DNA from 2 places in the Paenibacillus sp. JJ1722 genome. Region 1 is predicted to be linked to the other one. Evidence: riboswitches for the same ligand, from Rfam matches in the RefSeq annotation. Region 1 holds a riboswitch; the other holds the start of a gene.
The links. Region 1 has a riboswitch for ZMP and ZTP ahead of ACM1ND_RS04660 (bifunctional 5,10-methylenetetrahydrofolate dehydrogenase/5,10-methenyltetrahydrofolate cyclohydrolase). Riboswitches for the same ligand answer to the same signal wherever they lie in the genome.
Positions count from the first base shown of each region.

Region 2: another riboswitch for ZMP and ZTP. It lies ahead of ACM1ND_RS24745 (TIGR01440 family protein); the one in region 1 lies ahead of ACM1ND_RS04660 (bifunctional 5,10-methylenetetrahydrofolate dehydrogenase/5,10-methenyltetrahydrofolate cyclohydrolase).

Region 1 is NZ_CP182500.1:1,006,752-1,014,100, forward strand. It holds gene ACM1ND_RS04635 (S-layer homology domain-containing protein) at 1-397, shown strand, start outside; gene ACM1ND_RS04640 (NAD(P)H-dependent oxidoreductase) at 505-1,179, opposite strand; gene ACM1ND_RS04645 (winged helix-turn-helix transcriptional regulator) at 1,323-1,715, shown strand; gene ACM1ND_RS04650 (ABC transporter substrate-binding protein) at 1,908-2,900, shown strand; gene ACM1ND_RS04655 (cyclodeaminase/cyclohydrolase family protein) at 3,119-3,754, opposite strand; gene ACM1ND_RS04660 (bifunctional 5,10-methylenetetrahydrofolate dehydrogenase/5,10-methenyltetrahydrofolate cyclohydrolase) at 3,751-4,617, opposite strand; ZMP/ZTP riboswitch at 4,728-4,812, opposite strand; gene ACM1ND_RS04665 (fatty acid desaturase) at 5,026-6,087, shown strand; gene ACM1ND_RS04670 (PadR family transcriptional regulator) at 6,372-6,917, shown strand; gene ACM1ND_RS04675 (hypothetical protein) at 6,895-7,349, shown strand, end outside.
Region 2 is NZ_CP182500.1:5,578,644-5,585,992, reverse strand. It holds gene prmC (peptide chain release factor N(5)-glutamine methyltransferase) at 1-621, shown strand, start outside; gene ACM1ND_RS24770 (FtsW/RodA/SpoVE family cell cycle protein) at 697-1,890, shown strand; gene spoIIR (stage II sporulation protein R) at 2,148-2,840, shown strand; gene ACM1ND_RS24760 (L-threonylcarbamoyladenylate synthase) at 2,995-4,242, shown strand; gene ACM1ND_RS24755 (manganese efflux pump MntP family protein) at 4,385-4,945, shown strand; gene ACM1ND_RS24750 (low molecular weight protein arginine phosphatase) at 5,050-5,634, shown strand; ZMP/ZTP riboswitch at 5,713-5,794, shown strand; gene ACM1ND_RS24745 (TIGR01440 family protein) at 6,015-6,602, shown strand; gene glyA (serine hydroxymethyltransferase) at 6,723-7,349, shown strand, end outside.

The sequences.
Region 1 (7,349 bases):
GGACGGGCTGAAACAGATTTATGAATCGATAGCTGGATTGAGTAATGATCATACGGAGTTTTCACTCATGTTTAGAGGCTCAGGTTTTAAGGCAGTTATGGACTCCAATAATTCACCAGCCAATCTGCGTTACTTGTGGACTGAAAACGCCTCACAGCGGATTATTTTATCCAAGGAGGATGGAGATGCGGCATGGTCCATTATTGACTTTACTGACTATACCCGAAATCCGATTCCGAAGATGGCCTACAATCTGGGTAAGAACACAGATGTAAGCTATGTCACTGGAAGGAACTTTAAGCTGCATCCTACAGCTCCGTTAACAGCAGATGAAATTCAGCGCGTAAAGGATCGTTTAAAGGAAATCTATTTCGCGGAAGAAGTAACTTATAAGTAAGGGTTTGGAATGACAGAATTTTTAAGACTTGAGGTTTTATGAAAAGGGGGTGTCCCAACAGCCATGGAGATGGTTATGGGACGCCCCTTTGTTTTAGAAAAAAGGTTTTACACCCATTCAATAACCTGATCTACAGATCGCCGAGTTTTGCCACGCGGTTCGTTGAGACGGTATCCAAATGCCACCATACAAGAAATACCGAAATGCTCGGCATCCATAATGCCTTCCTCGGAGAGGATGCGTTCGATTTCCTGTTTATTAAAACCTTCGATAGGGCAGGAATCAATGCCGATTTGAGCTGCGGCAGTCATCATGTTGCCCAGTGCGATGTAGGTTTGTCGGCAGCCCCACTCGAACAAGGCTCTTTTATTTTCCTCCAGCCCAAAATCTGACTTTAGAAAGGCATCATACACTTTCTCTCTGCCTTGAATCACTTCAGCTGGTAATTGCTGCACGTTCTCCATCATACTCTTGATATAATCGGATGAGGCTACCATATCTTCAGGAAGTCTAGAGAGGATGAGTACAAAATGGCTGGCTGTTGGCAGTTGTTTTTGGGCCCCCCAAGAGTAAGGCAGCAGCTTCTCACGCATAGCGTTACTCTGAACGACAACAAATTTCCAGGGTTCAAAGCCAAACGAACTCGGGGATAAACGGCCTGTTTCAAGAATAAAGTCGAAGTCAGAATCGCTAATTTTCTTATGGCTATCAAATTCCTTCGTTGCATGTCTGAACTCGTATGCAGATAAGATTTGATCTTTAGTAGTAGTTAAGGTTTCCATCGTTATTCCACTCCTTATGGATGTGATTAAAATTGACGCTTACCAAGTAACATGCTTAATATTAGAATATACATGATCGTTTTTGAAGTACGCACATTAATGTGCTGTAGTATATAAAATGATACCAAGGAGGAGAAAAGCCTATGCGCAATCGGAAAGGCGGCTTTGGGGAATGTACCGCTGGAAATGATCAGGCGTGTCCTGTTGAGTACACGCTGGACGTGATTGGGGGCAAATGGAAAGGGATTATTTTATATCATCTCATGTATGGGACTAAGCGATTTAGTGATTTTCGGCGGATCTGTCCGGGAATTACCCAGCGTATGCTGACACTCCAATTGCGCGAGCTGGAAGAGGACGGAGTCGTTCACCGTGAAGTCTACCAACAGGTTCCTCCCAAGGTCGAATACTCTCTAACTGAATTTGGAAAAACGCTGATCCCGATTATTAACCTGATGAAGGATTGGGGAGAAGAATATAAAACAAAACAGCGATCACCAGAAAGCAGCCTTCAGCAACCTAGCCCCAATGTGTAGGTTTTGAGACGGCTCCACAAAGAAGACCTGGCCATCATTTTGGCAGGTCTTTTCATTTTTAAAGTGAAATGATGCAAAGTTCGTTTTTCAGTTGACAGTAAGGACGACGCTTGATATATTTCTTACGATATTGATAATCATTATCATGTGTATCGGGAAGATCATCTTCACAATATATAGGGGGCTAATCAGTTGAAAAGAAAATCGTGTTTTATGATGACAGCTATGTTACTTGTATTGTCTGTATTCATCAGCGCTTGCGGCGGAAATAATAATGGAAGTAATCCGGCTTCATCTTCAGGAGATAAGCAAGAGTCGGCTACTACTGGAGAGACTAGAAGCTTTAAAACGGTTAAAGGGGATATTCAAATTCCTGCGAAGCCACAGCGCATTGTAACGGATTTTTACGGTGGAGAATTGCTGTCCGTGGGTGCTAACGTGGTGGGTGTGGAGCCAACTGCGTTTCAAAATCCTTTTCTGACCGATTTGCTGAAGGAAAAAGGAACCAAAGAGGTGGGTGATCCGACCAATTTGGAAAAGACGCTGGAACTCAAACCCGATCTGATCGTGGTTATGAAGGATACGAATTATGAGGCTTTGTCTAAAATCGCACCTACCCTGTATATTCCGTACGGTACGACGACTAATATCTATGATACGGTCAAGCTGTTCGGCGATATCACCGGGGAAAAGGAGAAGGCTGAGCAATTTATTGCTGCATTTGATAAAAAGGCCGCTGAAGGTCGTGCACGTCTTAAAGGTGTGATTGACGAAAAGGCAACTTTCGGTCTGTATGAGCTGACGGACAAGCACGCACTTTGGATCTTTGGCGACAATGCGGGGCGCGGCGGACAAGCTGTGTACAATGCGCTCAAACTGAATATGCCAAAGAAAACAGCTAACTCCAAGGAACAAACGGTGCAGCTTTCGATGGAGGTATTGCCACAGTATGACGCAGATTATATGTTCCTGACTACGTATGACCCGGAGAAAAAGGGTGACGCGCTCAAGCAACTGAAATCGTCCGCTGTGTGGGGGAATCTTCCTGCGGTGAAGAACAATAGAGTGTTCTTTAACGATTTTGATACGTATTATCGCTATGATCCAATCGCTATTACTGGACAAATTGATATGATCGTAGATATGCTGGTCGAAAGAGAAAAAGAGAATAAAGTTAAACAATAGGTGTGAGATTCTGCGTTGTGACGAATTGTCCAAAACAGATGGGAAGTCGCATAATACACGCAGTATATAGCATAAAAAACCAGTCCAACATGAATCATGTTTGGACTGGTTTTTATTTACTATTTCGTTGTAATTTCAATAGTATCTTCTTTTTGTATCCAATCAGTTATTTTTTTGAAGAAATGTTTTAGAACAGGTTAAACACGGTTATGAGCAGACTAATTCGCTATTCGACTGCGTACCATCAACAAGGTTTGTTCTTTGATTTGTCCGATTTCACGGATGAGTGCGGCTGTCTTGGTTTCATAGGAGTATTTGACATCCAAGTCTTTCAGCGAAGCAAGGTTAATGTCGACGGTAAGCAGGGCAGATTGAGCTGCTGCTTCGAACAGGATCGCGCCGATGCCAAGATCTGAAATCACATTTTTATTGGACATTTCCACAATGTTGTAGGCTTGCGACAATCCGTCCCGGCATACTTCCAGCAGGCGCATGGGTACCTCAATGGCAGCGATCACCGCTGTCTGTAGGGAATGGGTACGATAGCGCTTTTCTTCGTCTGTTTCCTTGGGCAAGCGCAGCGCGGTCATGTACTGTTCAAAGGATTGGATGTCTGCGACCATTAGTTCCTCACAATGTGTAGACAATCTTCCCATGCTGCTAATGACGTCCGTGATTTTTTCATGGATGTGCGCATATTTTTCTCCTTGTGAAAGGTTGGCGGTCATGGAGGTCATAGCCGCGCCTAGTGCCGCAGCTAGTGCGGATACACTTCCTCCGCCGGGGGTAGGCGCTGCACTTGCAGCCTCTTTCAGAAAATGTCCGATGGAATTGTTCCAAGACAGTTCACTCATGAATAGACCACCTCTCTGGAGTAGTGTTGCAGATGTATCGCTTTGAGCAGATTTTTGTACAAAATCGCAGTCGTTAAGGTGCCAACACCGCCGGGAACCGGAGAAATGGCATGTACCTTTTCACCCACGTTTGAAGCAGCGTCACCCACGATTTTTCCTTCCAGTGTCTCGTTAATTCCTGCATCCACGAGAATCAGACCGGGATGGACCATATCCTGCGTAATCACATCAGGGCATCCGACTGCGACGAAGGCAATGTCTGCATGGCTCAGATGCTCTGCAATATCACGCGTACCTGCATGACAGGCGGTAACGGTGGCATTTTCTCTTTGCAACATGTGGAAAAGGGGAAGTCCCACTGTCTGCCCGATGCCCACGAGCGTGACATTTTTGCCTGCCAAGGTGTGACCGTAATGCTTGAGCAGCTCGATACAGGCTTGAGGTGTTGCGGGATATAGTCCGGCGTCACCTGTTACGGTAGCCAGCTTGTTATCAGGTGTTATTCCATCAATATCCTTGTAGGGGGCGATGGATTGTTTAATAACGGAGGCAGAAAGATGTTGGGGAAGCGGCAGTTCCAGCATAATGCCATGTACATGGGATGCATCGTTCAGACTGCCGATCAGGTGCAGTAGCTCGGCTTCGCTAACATGACGGTCAAAAGTATGGAGATGAAATGAGATTCCCAGCTTCTCCGCTATTTTTTGCTTGGTCCGTGCATAGTATGCAGATGCCGGATCGCCTTCTACCAATAGGGTCGCCAGATGGGGACGGTGTCCTTGCTGCTTCATTTTTTCTACCTGTGAACGGATCGTTGCATATACTTGCTCAGCTGCTTCTTTGGATTTCATGATTATAGCCATAGTCCGTGCCTCCTCTGAATTTATCGCATGATTTATCAACAGGGTGTCATGGTCTTAAAACGAAAAAAAGTATTTGCACAAGGTCGTCAAGACAGACGAATCCTCTGCAAATACTTCTCCCAGGCGAACGGTACGCTTTTTTTGTATGCTCCCTCGTGGTTCATTCCACTGACTTCGCCAGTCACATACAGCGTTATTATGTCTTATATTTTAACAAATAATCATCAGAAAAGAAACCCGCGAACATTTGGAAAACGGGTTGTGTTACTTGTCTATATGACAAATGTCATATACCCGAGCTGACGTTTATGACTACAGCGCCTAGAGGCTTTACCTTATACTGAGATTAGATCAACATGTACGCCTAACAGGATCAAGGTATAGGCGTCATTTTAAAGGAGGATCATAATGAGTATGACACAACTCCCATTAGCCCAATTGAAAAAAAATATGGCTCCCTACGAGAAAATAAACACAAAATCCAGCGTTCTGCAACTCATCAATACCTTGGGTCCACTGATCCTATTGTGGTATGCTGCTTATCTTAGTCTGTCGGTTTCGTACTGGCTGACACTTCCAATTGCCATTGTTGCATCGGGGTTTGTGGTACGGACATTTATTATTTTTCATGATTGTGGTCATCAATCCTTCTTCAAAAGCCGCAAGCTGAACGACATTGTGGGAACGATTACAGGTATTATTACGCTCTGCCCTTATCACCAATGGAAAAATAGTCACGCAATCCACCATGCAACCAGCAGTAATCTGGATAAAAGAGGCACAGGTGACATGTGGGTGCTTACGGTAGAAGAGTACACAGAGGCTTCCACATGGACACGGCTGGCCTATCGCATATATCGAAATCCTTGGGTTATGTTTGGACTAGGTCCGATCTATACTTTTTTGATTTCCTATCGGTTTAATATCAAGACAGCCAAACGCAAGGAAAAAATGAACACCTATGTGACGAATATATCCATCGTTGCCTTGTATGCACTGTTGTCATGGGCTATTGGATGGCAGGCCTTCCTTCTCGTACAGGCACCTATCTTTTTTGTATCTGGTATGTTGGGAATCTGGCTGTTCTATGTACAACACCAATTTGAGGATTCGTATTTTGAGCACGATGAAGAGTGGAGCTATATTAATGCGGCCGTAGAAGGCAGTTCTTACTACAAGCTTCCTAAAGTATTGCAATGGATTACGGGCAATATCGGATTTCATCACGTTCATCACTTGAGCCCAAAAGTGCCAAATTATAATTTGGAAAAAGCACATGAAGCGACACCGTTACTTCAAAAGGCGACCACGATCACAGTAAGTAGCAGTCTGCAATCTTTGAAGTTCCGACTTTGGGATGAAAATACGAAAACCTTTTTGACCTTTAAACAAGTGAGGCCGCTCCTCAGCAAACGTGTTGCAGTTACGAAACCCATCCCTACACCTGTTGTAAGCACAGAAAGAAAATAACTTTGTACAAAACTTTTCTGAAGAGATGTTGAAAAATTGCAGTTTACTTTGAGAAATCTAAAGGGATAACATCCTTTTAGATTTTTTTGTTTATATTGAAAATGCAGTACTTTCATTCTTTGTTTTAGCAAGCGCTATTGACAAATCGATTGTCAACCTTTACATTCTATATATCGAAACGATATATATCGATTATATATAAATTAGCTACATGTAAACAGAGATAAGTTCCCTTTGATTTCAGAAGGATAATTCACTATGCCAGGAAAGAAGGAATAGATTTTATGTTGATTTATGTAATACTTGGGTTCCTCTGCGAAAAGGATATGACAGGATATGAAATCAAGCAGAAGATGACGATAAGCACTTCCAACTTTATTGATGCCAGCTTCGGAAGCATATATCCTATGCTGAAAAAAATGGAAAAGGGGGAGCTTATCAAGTATGAAGAAGTGGTAGAGGAAGGCAGATTCAAAAAATCATATGGTATTACGGAAAAAGGGAAGAGTGAATTTATAGAATGGTTAAAAACACCATGTACTTTTTCCCCTTTTAATTATGAGTATTTGAGTAAGCTTTTCTTCTATAAATATCTTGACGACATTGAGGTTGTTCGTTTGATTGCCAGCTTTCAAACTACTGTCGCCTGTGAATATAACAAGCTTGCCTTGATAGAAGAGAAGCACGTTCATGAGATGGGTGTATATGAGCACGCGACGTTGATGTTTGGCAAAGAATATTTTCAAATGATTATGAATTGGCACGATGAACTCACAAGAAAAATTACAGGAAAGAAGGATAATGAAGATGAGAATGACAAAGAAATTTAAATTGCAGATTGCAGCTAAAAATGTGGATTTATACAAATGGGTAACTGAGATGACTCCAGCTGAATATGAATCATTTTCAAAAGCTCACAAGGCAATGGGCAGTTATTTTGAAGATGGTGAATTCTATATGGTTAATGTGGAAAATATGGGGAATGAGATGATTGTTCAGCACTATCAATTAAAAGAGCACACAAAGGATCATTTGCGTTTCTACTCTGACAAGACAGAAGCATATATATGGCGATGGATACCCGCCATCGTTGGAGTTCCATGGGAAATGAAGATCACGCCTGTTGATAACAACTCTTGCGAATTTAGTTGTACGATTGGAGCGGACTTTCCATCTCGGCTACTGGCTTTTGCAGCATGGATAAATGGTTTTGGTGGATTCTTTATGAGAAAACATTTAGCCGATGAGGGCGGAAAATTTGC
Region 2 (7,349 bases), 1.5 Mb from region 1:
GAATTTTATGGCCGCCCGTTCGCGGTTTCGCCGTCGGTGCTGATTCCGCGCCCCGAGACAGAACTGCTCGTCGAGGCGATACTCCAGCACGGCGACCGGCTGTGGCCAAGCGGCGCTCCGCAGGCGCTCGACATCGGCGCAGGCAGCGGTGCGATTGCCGTGACGCTGGCGGCTGAGCGACCGAGCTGGCGCGTGGCGGCAGGGGATATTTCGGCTGCCGCGTTAAAAGTAGCGACTCATAATGCTGCTGCGAACGGCGCAGCCGTAGAATTCCGCGAGGGCGATCTGCTGGCGCCGTTCGTGGGAACGGCGGTGGACATTCTCGTGTCCAACCCGCCGTACATCCCGGCTGCTGACATCGCTGGCTTACAGCCAGAGGTACGCGACCATGAGCCGCGGATGGCGTTGGATGGTGGTCCTGACGGGCTCGGCCCGTATCGGGCAATGCTGGAACAGCTCGGACTCCTTCAGGCTCCGCCGCGGCTAATCGGGTTTGAGCTGGGGATGGGACAGGCCAGAGACGTGGCTGGTCTGCTGGCACAGGCAGGTCATTGGAAGAACATTATAATCGTTCCTGACCTTGCAGGGATCGAGCGACATGTCCTAGGTGTCTCGGAGTAGTGCTGCATTTTCTTTTTGCGAGTCTTTCCTTTAGAATAAGAGGAGTATGACCGAGAAACGGCTCAGGGGGAAATCATGCTTCAGAAATTGAAAAAAATTGACGGTCCGGTTATCTTTATTCTGGTTTTGCTCATGGCGATTAGTATCATAACGGTATACAGCGCAGGTAGGGGCCCTACGAACTTGGCAGAGCACGGCAATGACTACCAGAAGATGATCGGGTATTATATATTGGGTTTTGTGGCGATTTTGGGTTTAGCGATGGTCGATTTTCGGATATTCATTAAAAAAGCCTTGTACGTATATGGAGGCGGAATATTCTTGTTGGGTCTCGGATTTTTTGGCGGGACGGTTAACAACTCTCAGGGCTTTTTGAAAATTGGTGGCTTGAATCTTCAGCCTGCTGAGGTATTCAAGCTGGTCCTTATCGTTTTTCTGACTTATATGCTGATCAAAAAGCGCAAGAGCAAGCTGTATTTTATTCAGGATGTTCTTCCGGTCGCACTGGTGAGCTTTGTCCCGTTTGCCATGGTTATGGCACAAAATGACTTGGGTAATGCGCTCGGTTATATTGTCATCGTCATCGGTATGCTATGGATTGGTAATGTGAAGGCATCCCATGCGTTGATCGGATTCATAGTATTTGCAGTCGCTGTTGGCGGCGGGATCAAAGCTTATATTTCGTTTCACGATGAGATTGATTCCTTTATGAAGGGGATTGGCCGTAGTCACTGGGTTGAGCGTTTGGACCCTTGGTTGGTACCGGAAGAGGCAACCGCGAAGGCGTCTTATCATACCAAAAATGCCAAGCTGGCGATAGCCTCTGGCGGGATGATGGGCAAGGGCTTTTTGCAAGGAACCTCAGTACAGTCCGGGCGTGTTCCTTATACGTACGCGGATTCTATTTTTGTGGTCGTAGCGGAGGAATTTGGCTTTGTAGGCTCTTCAGTGCTGCTATTGTTATATTTTATTTTGATTCACCGCATGATCCTGATTTCGCTGGAATGCCGGGATCGCGCCGGACCGTATATTATTGTCGGGATTGTGTCCATGTTGCTGTACCAGATTTTTGAGAATATTGGTGCGTTTCTGGGCATTATGCCGCTTACGGGGATTACGCTCCCGTTCATAAGTTATGGTGGTACCTCGTTGCTTATTAACATGGCTAGTATCGGCTTGGTTATGAGTATTAAGGTGCACGGCCAAGAGCTGGAGGATGATCTGCCACAGCCTTCCAGACTAAGCTTGACGAAGGCGAAAAAAGCCTAGTACAGGTGGAATGTGGCTAGATAATGATTGGTATTTGTGTGAGTTGAAACGGTGCAACGAGAGAGTCCAGATTGTGAAATCTGGGCTTTTTCATATTCCTCGGTGAGGGTCAGAAGCTTGGTGTAGCATGATTTGAGGGTATTTTTGAAAAAATCTGTAAAGTGGTCCTGAATCTTTTACAAGAATCATAGGTTTAGACTCTCCCAAACCGGACAGACTGATAGACATGATAGAGTTTGGGTTTGGGGGAGACGAAGATGAGAAATTGGATCAAGCAAGCTGCAATGATACTATTTTGTATTTCGATATTAATGATGTCTTGGGAAGGTCAAAAGACGGATGCTGCTATGACCACTGGAACAAGAGGAACCTTAGCATCAGGAGTAGCTACAACAGGGCTGAATGTGATTCCACATGACTCCATTCGACTGCGTATTTTGGCCAATTCGGATCGTCCGGAGGATCAGCTGGTTAAACGCGAAATACGGGACGCTATTGTACAGCAGATGAATGCCTGGGTGGGTGAGCTGGAAAACCCGCAAAGCTTAGACCAAGCGAGATCATTGATTGATGCTCATTTACCTGAAATTGACCGTTTGGTAGGTATGGAACTGGCTCGTCGCGGCATTGCGTATGATCATCAGGTGGAACTGGCGAGCGTACCTTTCCCAACGAAAATGTACGGTGGTCTTGTCTACCCGGCAGGGAATTATGAGGCACTTCGGGTTACGCTGGGGCAAGGAAAAGGTCAAAATTGGTGGTGCGTGCTGTTTCCTCCGCTATGTTTTATTGATGCAGGCAGTGGGGAAGCAACGGCACAAACTGTATCAGCAAAAACGAATCACGGAGATAGTCGGACGAATGCTACTGACAAGGAGCCGGAAGTACGTTTTTTTCTGTGGGATGCACTTACGGGACTGTGTAACTGGGTGAGTGGTTTGTTTGCCTAAACGTTGAGGAGTGTAAGTTTCCCCATATGCTATAATGGAGCTTACGATAGATATACACATGGCAGAGCCAAATGAACTGATCTTTCAAAGTAGCTTTATGGGGATCAAACGAAATCACTGGCCTGTATGACAATAAGATATGGGATGATCTGATATGAGCGATAAATCGAATCAAATGCAAGACTTGCGCGGAGAATTTGTGCAAAAGGAAAAACCTGAGCAAAAGCTAGATGAACAGGGAATTCGCGAGCTGAAGCAGGCATTGAAGTCTTCCCATACACAATGGTGGGATGTAAGATGTTTGGTTCCTGTGAGCAACACTGACGGGGATGTTTCTGACGAAATTTGGGATGAACAGGCTCGGATTGCGGCGGAAAAGGGCATACGCGAGGCCGCCTTACTCCTCCAAGCTGGAGAGACGGTAGCCTTTCCTACGGAGACCGTGTACGGCCTGGGGGCCGATGCGCGTAGTACAAAAGCGGTGGAGGCGGTATTTGCTGCCAAAGGACGCCCTTCCGATAACCCGCTCATTGTACATATTTCTGATGTTGATCAATTAGAGGGTATGGTAGCAGAAATAAACGATACAGCCCGAGCGCTGATGAATATGTTCTGGCCGGGACCACTGACTCTCGTATTGCCGGTAGTGCCGCAGGCACTGTCATCGCGTGTGACAGCCGGGCTGGACACGGTTGGTGTGCGCATGCCGGATCATCCGATAGCGCTTCGTTTGATCGCTGAAGCGAGTTGTCCACTGGCTGCGCCAAGCGCCAACCGGTCGGGAAGACCCAGTCCCACCCTTGCACAGCATGTGCGGGAGGATCTGGAGGGCCGCATCGGCGGCATTTTGGACGGAGGTCCCACGGGGGTGGGGCTGGAGTCCACGGTAGTGCAGGCGGGTGACGACGGAACCGTCACCATCCTGCGCCCCGGCGGCGTGACGGCTGAGCAGCTCGCTGCGGTTGCTCGCGCTGTCGTGCTGGACCCGGCGTTGGCCGCTACGCCCGGGGAAGACGCGGACAGCCCGGCGCCGCGCTCGCCAGGCATGAAGTACACGCACTACGCGCCGCGAGGCCGCTTGAGCGTGGTACAAGGCCCGTCGTCCGTTGAGGTGACGGGCTGGATTCGCGCCGCGCTGGCGGAGGCTTCCGCGCGCGGGGAGCGCACGGCAGTGCTCGCGTTCGACGAGCATGCCGCCGGCTACGCCGGAGAGCGCGTCTACACGTTAGGCAAGCTGGACGCGCTCCATGAGGCAGCGCAGCGCCTGTACGGCGTGCTGCGCCGCTGCGACGAGGACGGCGTCACCTACATTTTGGCGGAATCCTGTCCGCCGAAAGGATTGGGAGACGCCGTCATGAACCGCCTGCTTAAAGCGGCAGGTCACCGAATCGTCCGCTTGTAGCTTCTGTCGAATCAGAGCCTCTTATATTAAATTTTCCTCCCTCCTCATCTCGGTATTGGGTACTTTCAGTGTATGCTTGTACTGATTTCCCCCTTGTCCGCATAACGTGTACAAGAACAGACGGATAATGGAGGGATGGAGTATGCTGGCAGCCTCTGCCCATGCCGGGCAGGTTGTAACGATTCTGATCATGGCGGTAGCGCTAGGAATGGATGCGTTATCGCTGGGCGTAGGGATCGGCATGAAGGGGATACGCCTGCGAGACGTGCTGCGCATCAGTACTGTTATTGGCTTTTTTCACATTCTGATGCCATTGCTGGGAATGTTCACAGGCCATTATATGAGTTCTTTATTAGGTCATGTGACGGCCTACTTCGCAGGGGGGTTACTCATCCTTTTGGGCGGGCATATGGTGTATAATTCCTTTAAAGGGGACGGCGTACAGGTATTGGATCATCGTTCGCCTTTAGGCCTTTTGCTGTTTGCACTTGGGGTGAGCGTTGACTCATTTTCTGTAGGAGTGTCACTAGGTATGTTCCAAAGTGATCTGGTGCTGTCCGTTTTGGCGTTTGGTTTTTGCGGGGGAGCAATGGCGATGTTGGGTCTGCTGCTGGGTCGCAAGGTCAGCCGCAATCTAGGAGATTATGGAGAAGCAGTGGGCGGTGCCATTTTGCTGGCATTCGGCTTTATGTTTATGTTTTGATTTTAGCGTAGACAGTGTAAAATAAATGCAGGATTATAGTAAGGGATTAGAACTATAGTAATCCTCTGTTTATATATTTTTTTAACATACGGGGGGTGAAAACGTTGAAGAATATCTTATTCGTATGCACAGGGAATACCTGTCGCAGTCCAATGGCTGAAGGGATGCTGCGTAAGTTGGCTGCTGAGCATGGGCTAGAACTGGAAGTACGTTCTGCGGGAGTAGCCGCGATGGAAGGCACGCCGATATCCCGACATGCAGAGGCGGTTCTACGTGATCATGATATATCCGATCAGATCACTTCAACCTCTTTGAGCGACGGGCTTGCCGGGTGGGCGCATCTGATCTTAACCTTGACGCAAGGACATAAACAGCACGTAATTCAGCGCTTTCCCCAAACGGCGGGCAAAGTATTTACGCTTAAGGAATATGTGGAGAACCGGGATGCGGTGTTGAATGATGTACAGGAGTTGGATAGTTTATATGCTTCACAGCAGTTGATGGCTTCACTCGGACAAGAGCTATCGGCGCAGGAGCGTGAACGAATGATTGAATTACACCAACGGATTCCGGGCTTTGATATTTCTGATCCGTTTGGCGGTTCGCGAGAAGATTACGATGTCACAGCTGCGGAAATCCGTACGGCACTGCATAAGCTGCTGGACAAGCTAAAGGCATCTTCCGAATAAAATTGGTATTACTCATCTGTTTTGTACGGAATCTGTTGATTTTCGGCGGTTAATCCGTTAAGATAAGGTGGAAAAATGAGAATCCGATGTAACTGGCGACAAAAGTGGGATTAACCACGATGGAGCATCGGATATACGGCCGGTCGCCTGGGCAAAAGAGCAATTCCACATAGGTGTGGACTGCTCTTTTTTTCATATACAAGTTATGCCAGATTTTTAGCTGAGAGTTGATTCCATTAAAGATTCTTCCATTTTTTCTGCTCGAAATCTGAAACATCGGCTATAATATAGTCAGATTGTGATCAGGAGAGAGTGTGTTGAACTTGGGGCATGAGACCGTGCCTAGTCTCTGAGAGGCTGTTCAACCAAAGGAGGTTCCAATGGTGGAACAATTAGATCATGAGATTCCGCTGGAAGCACAGACCACTTCTGTCGTGCGGGAAATCGCAGAAGCAGCCAGTCTCAAGGCTGGTCGCCTGCTGGTTATCGGCGTTAGCACAAGTGAAGTGGCTGGAAGTCGGATTGGTACGGCGGGAGCGCTCGATGTGGCTCAGCAACTGTTGTCTGGAGTAGAGTCTGTTCGCAGGGAGTATGGCTTTGATGTGGCGTTTCAATGCTGTGAGCATTTGAACCGAGCGCTGGTCGTTGAACGGGCTGTGCTGGAGCGATTGGGACTGATGGAGGTTGCAGCTGTTCCTGTTCGTACAGCAGGAGGCTCTATGGCTACCGTCGCCTATCGTTCTATGAGCGACGCGTGTTTGGCGGCGAACGTGCAGGCTCATGCCGGGATAGACATCGGCGAAACGCTGATTGGCATGCATCTGCGACCCATTGCTGTTCCGTTTCGCCCAAGCCTTCGCTGGATTGGCGAAGCACGTGTGACAGCAGCGTTCACCCGTCCTCCACTTATTGGCGGACAACGGGCGGTGTACAGTCTGGAGCAAGAAGTCGGCGGAAACTGCGATTAGCATTTGGCATGGCGGCATGTTTGTACTAATCTTTTTTGCATTGATGATGAGGTACCCAACAGAGGAGCAGGCGTTTGCTTGTATATCCGACAATTGACTATGGAGAGGGAGTAATCAATCATGATGGAACACCTGCGTAAAAGTGACCCGGCAGTGATGGAAGCAATGGGACTTGAACTGAAACGACAACGCCACAATATCGAGCTAATCGCATCCGAGAACATTGTCAGTGAAGCAGTAATGGAAGCTATGGGCTCCGTGCTGACGAATAAATATGCTGAAGGTTATCCGAACAAACGCTACTATGGTGGCTGTGAGCATGTAGATATCGTTGAAGACATCGCACGTGACCGCGCGAAAGAACTGTTCGGCGCCGAGCATGCTAACGTGCAGCCTCACTCTGGAGCACAAGCCAACATGGCGGTGTATCTGGCAGCTCTCAAACCTGGAGATACTGTACTGGGTATGAATCTGGCGCATGGTGGCCACTTAACACACGGAAGTCCGGTTAACGCTTCCGGCTTGTTGTATAACTTTGCTGCCTATGGTGTACGCGAAGACAACTTCCGCATCGACTACGATGAAGTGCGCAAGGCAGCCTTCAAGCACCGTCCTCGTCTGATTGTAGCTGGCGCGAGTGCATATCCGCGTACTATTGATTTTGAAGCTTTTGCTTCCATTGCCAATGATGTAGGTGCTTTGTTCATGGTGGATATGGCACATATCGCAGGTCTTGTGGCAGCGGGA